Regions from separate parts of the Vibrio owensii genome, predicted to be linked through region 2. Evidence: predicted binding sites of a transcription regulator. Region 2 holds the regulator's gene; the other holds the start of a gene.

Region 1 (4,905 bases), 250 kb from region 2:
AGTGGAAGGCGTTGATAACTTAATGACGCATCTAGCGCGCTGTTGTCAGCCTATCCCAGGTGATGAAATCGCAGGTTACATCACCCAAGGTCGTGGTATTTCGGTCCACCGCAGTGACTGTGAGCAACTTGAAGAGCTTCGTCATCACGCACCAGAACGTATCATCGATACCGTCTGGGGCAGCGGCTTTGTCGGTTCTTACATCTTGACGGTTCGTGTTGAAGCAATGGAGCGTGGCGGTCTACTTAAAGACATCACAACGCTATTTGCGAACGAGAAAATCAAAGTCACCAGTATGAAGAGCCGCGTCGATTACCGCACGCAAATGTCGATCATGGACTTTGACCTTGAAGTGACCAACCTTGAAGTGTTCTCACGCGTCTCGAAACGTGTTGAGCAGATTAAGGATGTAATGTCGGTGAAACGCTTAGGCTAATTTTTACGTCGTATTTGGCTTTCTAGCGGCGTTAGCTGCACTTATATCCGGAATGCCGGCCCAGCCCCATCTCATAGACAAGCTATGCTCATGGGTCTCATAAGTTTGCTGCCTTGCCAGAAGAACCAACTACTTAGTAAAAACAGTTAGAAAACAAATTAAAGGTGAGTGGTTTTGGCTGCTCACCTTTTTCTTTAGATAGAAAGGTTTAAAGGAACAGAAAATGAGTCATCCAATTGAACAGTTAGAACAAATCATGGCGAAGTTGCGTGACCCAGAAAGCGGTTGCCCTTGGGATTTAAAGCAGACCTTCGACACCATTGTTCCGCACACTATCGAAGAAACCTACGAAGTGGTGGATGCAATTCAAAACCGCGATTGGCCGAACTTGCAAGAAGAGTTGGGTGACTTATTGTTCCAAGTTATTTTCTACAGCCAAATGGCGAAAGAGCAGGGACTATTCGACTTTTCTGATGTGGTGGAAACCGTTAATGAGAAACTGACGCGTCGCCACCCGCATGTTTTTTCAGAAGTAGAATTCGATTCTGAAGAAGCGATTAACGCAAACTGGGAAGCAGAAAAAGCCAAAGAGAAAGCGCAAGTAGGCAAAGCTGAAGAAAGTATTCTAGACTCAATACCAAACTCTCTACCTGCGCTTTCGCGTGCTACAAAGATCCAGAAAAAGTGCGCGAAATTTGGTTTCGATTGGGACTCGCTTGGCCCTGTCGTCGGAAAAGTGCAGGAAGAAATTGAAGAGGTGATGGAAGAAGCGCTTCAAATTACTCCGGATGAGGAAAAAGTCGAACTTGAATTAGGCGATCTTTTATTTGCTACTGTGAACCTGTCTCGTCACCTAGGGAAAGACCCTGAAGTGGCACTGGCAAAAGCCAACTTAAAGTTCTCGAAACGCTTTAAAGGCGTGGAAACTAAAGTTGCAACGCACGGTAAGCAGCTCACAGACTTTACTCTAGATGAACTCGATTCAATGTGGGATGAAGTGAAACGAGAAGAGCAAAGCTGAAATTGCATGAATACTCGACTTTGATTTGAAGCAAAAAATAAAAAATTACGGTGTGATAGATTTCACGTTGTGGCGGTTAGGAGCTTCTGGTATATTTACGTCCCGTCCAGAAGCACTCCATTTCCCTCATTCAACCAATTTCAGGTTAAACATGACGACAAATTACATTTTTGTTACTGGCGGGGTTGTATCCTCTCTAGGTAAAGGTATTGCAGCAGCATCTCTTGCAGCTATTCTAGAAGCTCGTGGTCTAAAAGTGACTATGATGAAGCTTGACCCTTACATCAACGTTGATCCAGGCACAATGAGCCCAACTCAACACGGTGAAGTGTTCGTTACGGAAGATGGCGCAGAGACTGACCTTGACCTTGGTCACTACGAGCGTTTCATCCGCACCAAGATGACTAAGCGTAACAACTTCACTGCTGGTCGTGTTTATGCAGACGTACTACGTAAAGAACGTCGCGGCGATTACCTAGGTGCAACCATTCAGGTTATCCCTCACATCACTAACGCTATTAAAGACCGCGTAATTGCAGGTTCTGAAGGCCATGATGTTGCTATCGTTGAAGTCGGTGGTACGGTAGGTGATATCGAATCACTACCATTTATGGAAGCTATCCGTCAGCTTGCTGTAGAACTAGGCCGTGAACGCGCAATGTTCATGCACCTAACGCTAGTTCCTTACCTAGCAGCTGCAGGTGAAGTGAAAACTAAGCCAACTCAGCACTCTGTTAAAGAGCTGCTATCTATCGGTATCCAACCAGATATTCTTGTTTGCCGCTCAGATCGTATGATCCCAGCGAACGAGCGTAAGAAAATTGCGCTATTCTGTAACGTTCCTGAGAAAGCGGTAATCTCAATGAAGGACGTAGATTCAATCTACAAGATCCCTCAACTTGTTAAGTCTCAAGGTCTAGATGACCTAGTTTGTGCTCGCTTTGGTATCAACGCACCAGAAGCTGACCTGTCTGAATGGGAACAGGTTATCTATGAAGAAGCGAACCCAACTGGCGAAGTAACTATCGGTATGGTCGGTAAATACATCGAACTACCAGATGCTTACAAGTCAGTAAACGAAGCACTTAAACACGCAGGCTTGAAAAACCGTCTAAACGTCACAATTAAATACGTAGACTCTCAAGATGTTGAGACGAAAGGCGTAGAAGTGCTTGAAGGTCTAGATGCAATTCTAGTACCTGGTGGCTTCGGTGACCGTGGTATCGAAGGTAAGATTCGCGCAGCACAATACGCTCGTGAAAACAAAGTACCTTACCTAGGTATCTGTCTAGGCATGCAAGTAGCACTTATCGAATACGCGCGTAACGTAGCGGGTATGGAAGGTGCACATTCAACAGAATTTAACAAAGACACTAAGTACCCTGTGGTAGGTTTGATCACTGAATGGGTAGACGGCGAAGGTAAAGTTGAAGAACGTACTGAAACGTCTGACCTAGGTGGTACGATGCGTCTTGGTTCACAGCTATGTCACCTAGAGAAAGGTACGAAAGCTCGTGAACTATACGGCAACGCGACAATTCATGAGCGTCACCGTCACCGTTACGAAGTAAACAACAATCTTCGTCCGCAAATCGAAAAAGCGGGTCTGAAAGTATCTGGCCTATCAGCGGACAAGAAACTAGTGGAAATGATTGAGAACCCAGCTCACCCATGGTTTGTAGCGGCTCAATTCCACCCAGAATTCACCTCGACGCCTCGCGATGGTCACCCACTATTCGCAGGTTTCGTTAAAGCTGCTGGCCAAAACGCTCGCGGCGAATTCGAGAAGTAAAAGGATACGGGCAGCGGCAAAGGTTGTACTGCTGCCCTTTAAAATTGACATTTATATTTGAAACGAGAGGAAACATTAATGTCTAAGATCGTTAAAGTTCTAGGTCGTGAAATCATCGACTCACGTGGTAACCCAACTGTAGAAGCTGAAGTACACCTAGAAGGCGGTTTCGTAGGTATGGCAGCAGCTCCATCTGGCGCATCTACTGGTTCTCGCGAAGCTCTTGAGCTACGTGACGGTGACAAAGCACGTTTCCTAGGTAAAGGTGTTCTTAAAGCTGTTGAAGCTGTAAACGGCGCAATCGCTGAAGCTCTAGTTGGCAAAGACGCTAAAGACCAAGCTGCAATCGACGCAGTAATGATCGAACTAGACGGCACTGAAAACAAATCTAAGTTCGGTGCGAACGCTATCCTAGCTGTTTCTCTAGCAAACGCTAAGGCTGCAGCAGCAGCTAAAGGCATGCCTCTATACGAGCACATCGCTGAGCTAAACGGCACAGCTGGTCAGTTCTCTATGCCTCTACCAATGATGAACATCATCAACGGTGGTGAGCACGCAGACAACAACGTTGACATCCAAGAGTTCATGATCCAACCAGTTGGTGCTAAGACTCTTAAAGAAGGTCTACGTATCGGTGCTGAAGTATTCCACAACCTAGCTAAAGTTCTTAAGTCTAAAGGCTACAGCACTGCAGTTGGTGACGAAGGTGGTTTCGCTCCTAACCTTAAGTCTAACGCTGAAGCTCTAGAAGTTATCGCAGAAGCTGTTGCAGCTGCTGGTTACGAACTAGGTAAAGACGTTACTCTAGCTATGGACTGTGCTGCATCTGAGTTCTTCGACAAAGAAGCTGGCATCTACAACATGAAAGGCGAAGGTAAAACTTTCACTTCTGAAGAGTTCAACCACTACCTAGCTGAGCTAGCTAACCAATTCCCAATCGTTTCTATCGAAGACGGTCTAGACGAGTCTGATTGGACTGGCTTCAAGCACCAAACTGAACTACTAGGTGACAAGCTTCAACTAGTAGGTGACGACCTATTCGTTACTAACACTAAGATCCTTGCTGAAGGTATCGAGAAAGGCGTAGCTAACTCTATCCTTATCAAGTTCAACCAAATCGGTTCTCTAACTGAGACTCTAGCTGCAATCAAGATGGCTAAAGACGCAGGTTACACAGCAGTAATCTCTCACCGTTCTGGCGAAACTGAAGATGCAACTATCGCTGACCTAGCGGTAGGTACAGCTGCAGGTCAAATCAAAACTGGTTCTATGAGCCGTTCTGACCGTGTTGCTAAGTACAACCAACTAATCCGTATCGAGGAAGCTCTAGGTGAGCGCGCTCCTTTCAACGGTCTTAAAGAAGTTAAAGGTCAAGCTTAATTCTTAATTGAATTAACCGCTTAACTTAAAGCTTTTGAAAACGCCTCGCACTTGCGGGGCGTTTTTTTATACGACGGAAGCTCTAGGTGAGCGCGCTCCTCCATGTTTCAAGGAAGCGGCCTTAAAGAAGTTAAAGGTCAAGCTTAATTCTTAATTTAATTAACCGCTTAACTTAAAGCTTTTGAAAACGCCTCGCACTGCGGGGCGTTTTTTTATATGACGGAAGCTCTAAGTGAGCGCGCTCCTCCATGTTTCAAGGAAGCGGTCTCAAAGAAG
Region 2 (4,905 bases):
CCAGAAAACAGCGATGTGCTGTTCTACGAAGGTTTACATGGTGGCGTGGTAGATGGCGATGTCAATGTGGCGCGTCACGTCGATTTTCTAATTGGTATGGTACCGATTGTGAACTTGGAGTGGATTCAAAAGTTCGTTCGTGACACACGCGATCGTGGTCACTCAAGAGAAGCGGTGATGGATTCAATCGTGCGCTCAATGGACGATTACCTAAACTACATTACCCCGCAATTTTCTCGTACACATATCAACTTCCAGCGCGTACCGACCGTCGATACTTCTAACCCACTTAACGCCAAAGGCATTCCAAGTTTGGATGAAAGTTTTGTGGTGATCCGCCTACGCGGTATCAAGAATGTCGACTTCCCGTATTTGCTGGCGATGATTGATGGCTCATTCATGTCTCGCCATAACACCATTGTGGTTCCTGGCGGCAAGATGAGCTTTGCAATGGAGCTCATAGTAAGGCCGATTCTGCAACAACTCATCGAAACAGGGAAAATTGGCTAAAAACCTCCCTACTGGAGTGTTTACTTTTCATACCGTGATCATGTGCACAGTTTTGCTTACAAAATCTCAATCATGGCACGATTAAAATCAAGAAATCGTTTTCGAAAAAGGATACTATTTCTAACCGAAACACAAGAGAGCTTGCAGCATATAAAAAGTGCTCTTATTCTAGTAGGCCAATTCAGGCTTAGCTAAAATATGGATAGCGCAAGCGTACCCTGCAGAGGAAGTGAGATATTATGGTTCTAGGTAAACCTCAAACCGACCCAACATTAGAGTGGTTTCTTTCACACTGTCATATTCATAAGTACCCATCAAAAAGCACGCTAATTCACGCGGGCGAAAAAGCAGAGACTTTGTACTACATCGTTAAAGGTTCTGTTGCGGTTCTTATCAAAGACGAAGAAGGTAAGGAAATGATCCTTTCTTACCTAAACCAGGGCGACTTCATTGGTGAACTTGGTCTATTCGAAGAAGACCAAGAGCGTACAGCTTGGGTTCGCGCTAAATCTCCTTGTGAAGTGGCTGAGATTTCTTTCAAGAAATTCCGTCAACTTATCCAAGTTAACCCAGACATCCTAATGCGCCTTTCTGCGCAAATGGCTCGTCGTCTACAAGTTACTAGCCAAAAAGTGGGTGACCTAGCGTTCCTAGACGTAACTGGTCGTATCGCTCAGACTCTTCTGAACCTTGCTAAACAGCCAGATGCGATGACGCACCCAGACGGCATGCAAATCAAGATCACTCGTCAAGAAATCGGTCAAATCGTTGGCTGTTCTCGTGAGACAGTAGGTCGTATCTTGAAGATGCTAGAAGAGCAGAACCTAATTTCTGCGCACGGTAAAACTATCGTTGTTTACGGGACTCGTTAATCTCGATTAACGTTTAAAAAATTTAAAAGCCACCAAATGTAAGTTTGGTGGCTTTTTTGTTTTTTGGAATCGGGAACGGAAAGCAAAGAGCCGAGAATTGGGAACACTGTGTTCCGAGCGCGGACTTCGTCCTACGAGATAAAGCCCTCTCAGATTCCGAGAGTTAAAACCTCCCGCAGCGAAGCGTTTCCGAATCCACAGGTCATAACCCGTTCTGATATCCCAACAAACTCCAACCTTCGAAGCAGAAACGTTCAACACTCCAGAGTGCAAACCTCTCGAAGCGAAGCGTTCCCGCATCTCTAGTGCGTAGCACGTTCTCGATTCTTTCTACCCGTTGGTACTCTCGAAGATCTTATCTGCCGATGCCGCTACAAATCCTGGGTACAACTCACCGTTATCCATTGGGTAGCGCTTAGCAAACTCGTAGAAGCCTCCAGGAATAACCTCAACGCCTTCAGTAAAGGTCACTGGTACTTTGTCTGCCATGGTCGATGATTGCTCTAGTAGCACCTCTGGCGTACCTTTTACTTCACCGCCATTCTCGTTGATGGTGAAGCCTACTGTACGTAGGTGGTCGTTCACTTGCTTTACTTCTTCATGCTGATTGAGTTGATTCACACTCACTGTGAAGTGGTTCGCTCCGTAACCGTGCGCAGCAAGCCAAGAAGCGTATTCACTCTCTTTCGCCAAAGTTTGGAAGTCAGCATAACTGAGGTCCCACAAACGTCCGCCGTACAAGAAGTCACTGCCTGTCAGTTTAGAAGCATCAACCTGCTCTACCAGTTTATGAACGATGGCTTGTAGCTCTGGTGAGCACTCATCCACTTTCAATTCACTGATGAAGACTTTTGGTTGTTTCGGATCTGGGTGCTCAAAATGTTTTGCCACCAGTTTTTTGCTTTCAAATACGTAGTCACCACAGGCTTTGTAACCCACCGCTAGGAAAGGCTTCGCTAACGTTTCAATGCCTAGGGGAGCGACATTAAACGTACGTAGCGCAATATGATCATTAATCAGAGGCTCATCTTCTTGAAGAAGTTGATGGACTTTAGCAGCGGAAGGGCAAAGACGTTGAATGTAGTCTTGCCATAGCGATTCAAATAACACATCGGGCGTCATAACGACTCCTTGTTATGAAATGTAGAGTTAGGGGTAAGAGGAAGTTGACCGCTCGTTCACAGCCCTAAAGCTGTCCAGAATCACGAACGAGCGGCCATCAACCTGTGACGGTATCTGTGGCATAAGTGCCAGTCAGTCAACACGCTCTGGAGAGTCTTAAGCTCGCCTTTGGCGTTTGCCAGCGCGCTTACCAGAATCCTAACTTGGTAAATAGCTCCGGCAGAGAGAAGCGGCGATACTTTGTCACCGCTTCGTATTTCTCAATTACAGGCTTACACCCGGGCTCAATGTGGCAGGCAAGACCGTCTCTTGTCCTTCCATTGATGCCATTGGGTACGCACAGTAGTCTGCTGCGTAGTAAGCACTTGGACGTAGGTTACCTGACGCACCCGGACCACCAAATGGTGCATCACCACTTGCGCCCGTTAGCTGACGGTTGCGGTTCACGATGCCAGCACGAATGTGGTCCACGAAGTATTCCCACTCTTGGTCGTCGGTCGAAACAAAACCTGCCGATAAACCAAAGCGCGTATCGTTCGCCAGCTCTACTGCTTTCTCTAGCCCTTCGTAGCGCACCACTTGCAGAAGTGGGCCGAAGTACTCTTCATCTGGCAACTCGGCGATGTTCGTCACATCGATGATGCCCGGAGAAACAAACGCTGCTTCACCTGCTTTCGCTTCAATTAAGCTTTCACCACCCAGTGCTTGCAAGTTCGCTTGAGCATCGAGAATGAACTTGGCCGCCGCTACCGAAATTTGTGGTCCCATGAAAGGCGCAGGCTCTGCAAATGGTTGGTCTACGCGAATATTGCGTGTCGCTTCCACCAGCTTAGTAATGACTGCATCACCCTTGTCGCCAAATGGAATGTATAGACGACGAGCACAGGTACAGCGTTGTCCTGCACTGATGAAGGCAGATTGGATAATGGTATAAACCGTTGCGTCTAGGTCGCCGTAGTTATCCGAGATAACCATCGGGTTGTTACCACCCATTTCAAGCGCCAGCATTTTGCCCGGCTGACCAGCAAACTGACGATGGAGAACATGACCTGTGTTTGCACTGCCAGTGAACAGCACGCCATCAATGCCTTTCGCATCCGCCAGCGCAATACCAGTTTCTTTCGCGCCTTGGACTAGGTTAATCACACCTTTTGGTAGACCGACCTCTTCCCACAGCTTCATAGCGAGTTCACCCGTCCATGGCGTTTGCTCAGACGGTTTAAAAACAACAGTGTTACCAGCCAGTAGTGCTGGCACGATGTGACCATTTGGCAAGTGACCTGGGAAGTTATAAGGACCGAAGACCGCCATCACACCCAGTGGGCGGTGGCGCAATACAATTTGGTTGCCTGCGGCTTCACGTGCAGCTTCACCCGTACGGTCGTGGTAAGCACGGATGGAAATCGCAATTTTACCTGCCATTGCTGCCGCTTCGGTGCGTGTTTCCCAAATCGGCTTACCGGTTTCTTTGGCAATCACTTCAGCGATTTTTTCGCTGTTGGCTTTTACTTTCTCAGCAAAAGCCAACACGATCGCTTCGCGCTCTGCAAATGGGCGCTTCTTCCAATCAACAAACGCTTCACGCGCCGCAGATACCGCTTGGTTAACCTGTTCTGCTGTTGCGCCGTTACCTTGCCAGATCACTTCTTGGTTATAAGGTGACAGAGACGTAAATGCTTCACCCTGACCTTGTACCCATTCACCTGCAATCCAATGTGTCATTGTTTCTATCCTTAAATTCTGTCGTCAGTTACTGCGGAAGAAGGCGAACAAAATCCCCTTCCTCAACCAAGAGTGCATCCGCCAATTCTGGTGCAAGCACTACGCTTTGCGTTTCTGCGTCATACGCCGCTTTTGCAGCGGCGGCACGGAAGTTCTCGAATGACGAATTACACATCAAGAAATCTTGTGTGCTGGTGTGCTCCGAGATTTTGACTTGCGCGCGGAATGAGTGGCGTACCGATTCGATATTACGTAAGTCACACTCCACCGTTGGACCACCATCGAAAATGTCGACGTACCCACGGTTGGTAAAACCTTCACGCTCAAGCAGCTTCAATGCTGGACGTGTGTTGTCGTGCACTTTACCAATCACAGCTTGCGCTTCTGGGCTCAGTAGGTTGATGTAGATTGGCAACTTCGGCATCAGGTCGGCGATAAAGCCCTTCTTGCCGATACCGGTAAGGTAATCCGCAAGCGTAAAATCGATAGAGAAGAAATGCTCTTGAAGCCACTGCCAGAATGGCGAGTTACCGTTCTCGTCTGATACGCCGCGCATTTCAGCAAAGATGGTTTCCGAGAAACGTTCTGGGTGCTCTGCCATCATTAAGAAACGGCACTTGGACATCAGACGCCCGTTCAAGCCACCACGGAATTTCTCACGTAGGAACAAGGTACAGAT

What was found. Region 2 encodes CRP, which controls carbon source genes, mostly activating them, when cyclic AMP is high. Its sites were predicted from a motif close to TGTGANNNNNNTCACA; they were not measured.
Region 1: a site for CRP is predicted at 1,509-1,524, ahead of A9237_RS11030 (CTP synthase). Genes of this name have one in related genera too.

Annotation. Positions count from the first base shown of each region.
Region 1 is NZ_CP019959.1:2,389,383-2,394,287, forward strand. Features, by position in the region: gene relA (GTP diphosphokinase) at 1-436, shown strand, start outside; gene mazG (nucleoside triphosphate pyrophosphohydrolase) at 660-1,457, shown strand; gene A9237_RS11030 (CTP synthase) at 1,609-3,249, shown strand; gene eno (phosphopyruvate hydratase) at 3,328-4,629, shown strand.
Region 2 is NZ_CP019959.1:2,134,922-2,139,826, reverse strand. Features, by position in the region: gene A9237_RS09760 (phosphoribulokinase) at 1-510, shown strand, start outside; gene crp (cAMP-activated global transcriptional regulator CRP) at 750-1,382, shown strand; gene A9237_RS09750 (DUF1338 domain-containing protein) at 1,713-2,504, opposite strand; gene astD (succinylglutamate-semialdehyde dehydrogenase) at 2,769-4,226, opposite strand; gene astA (arginine N-succinyltransferase) at 4,255-4,905, opposite strand, start outside.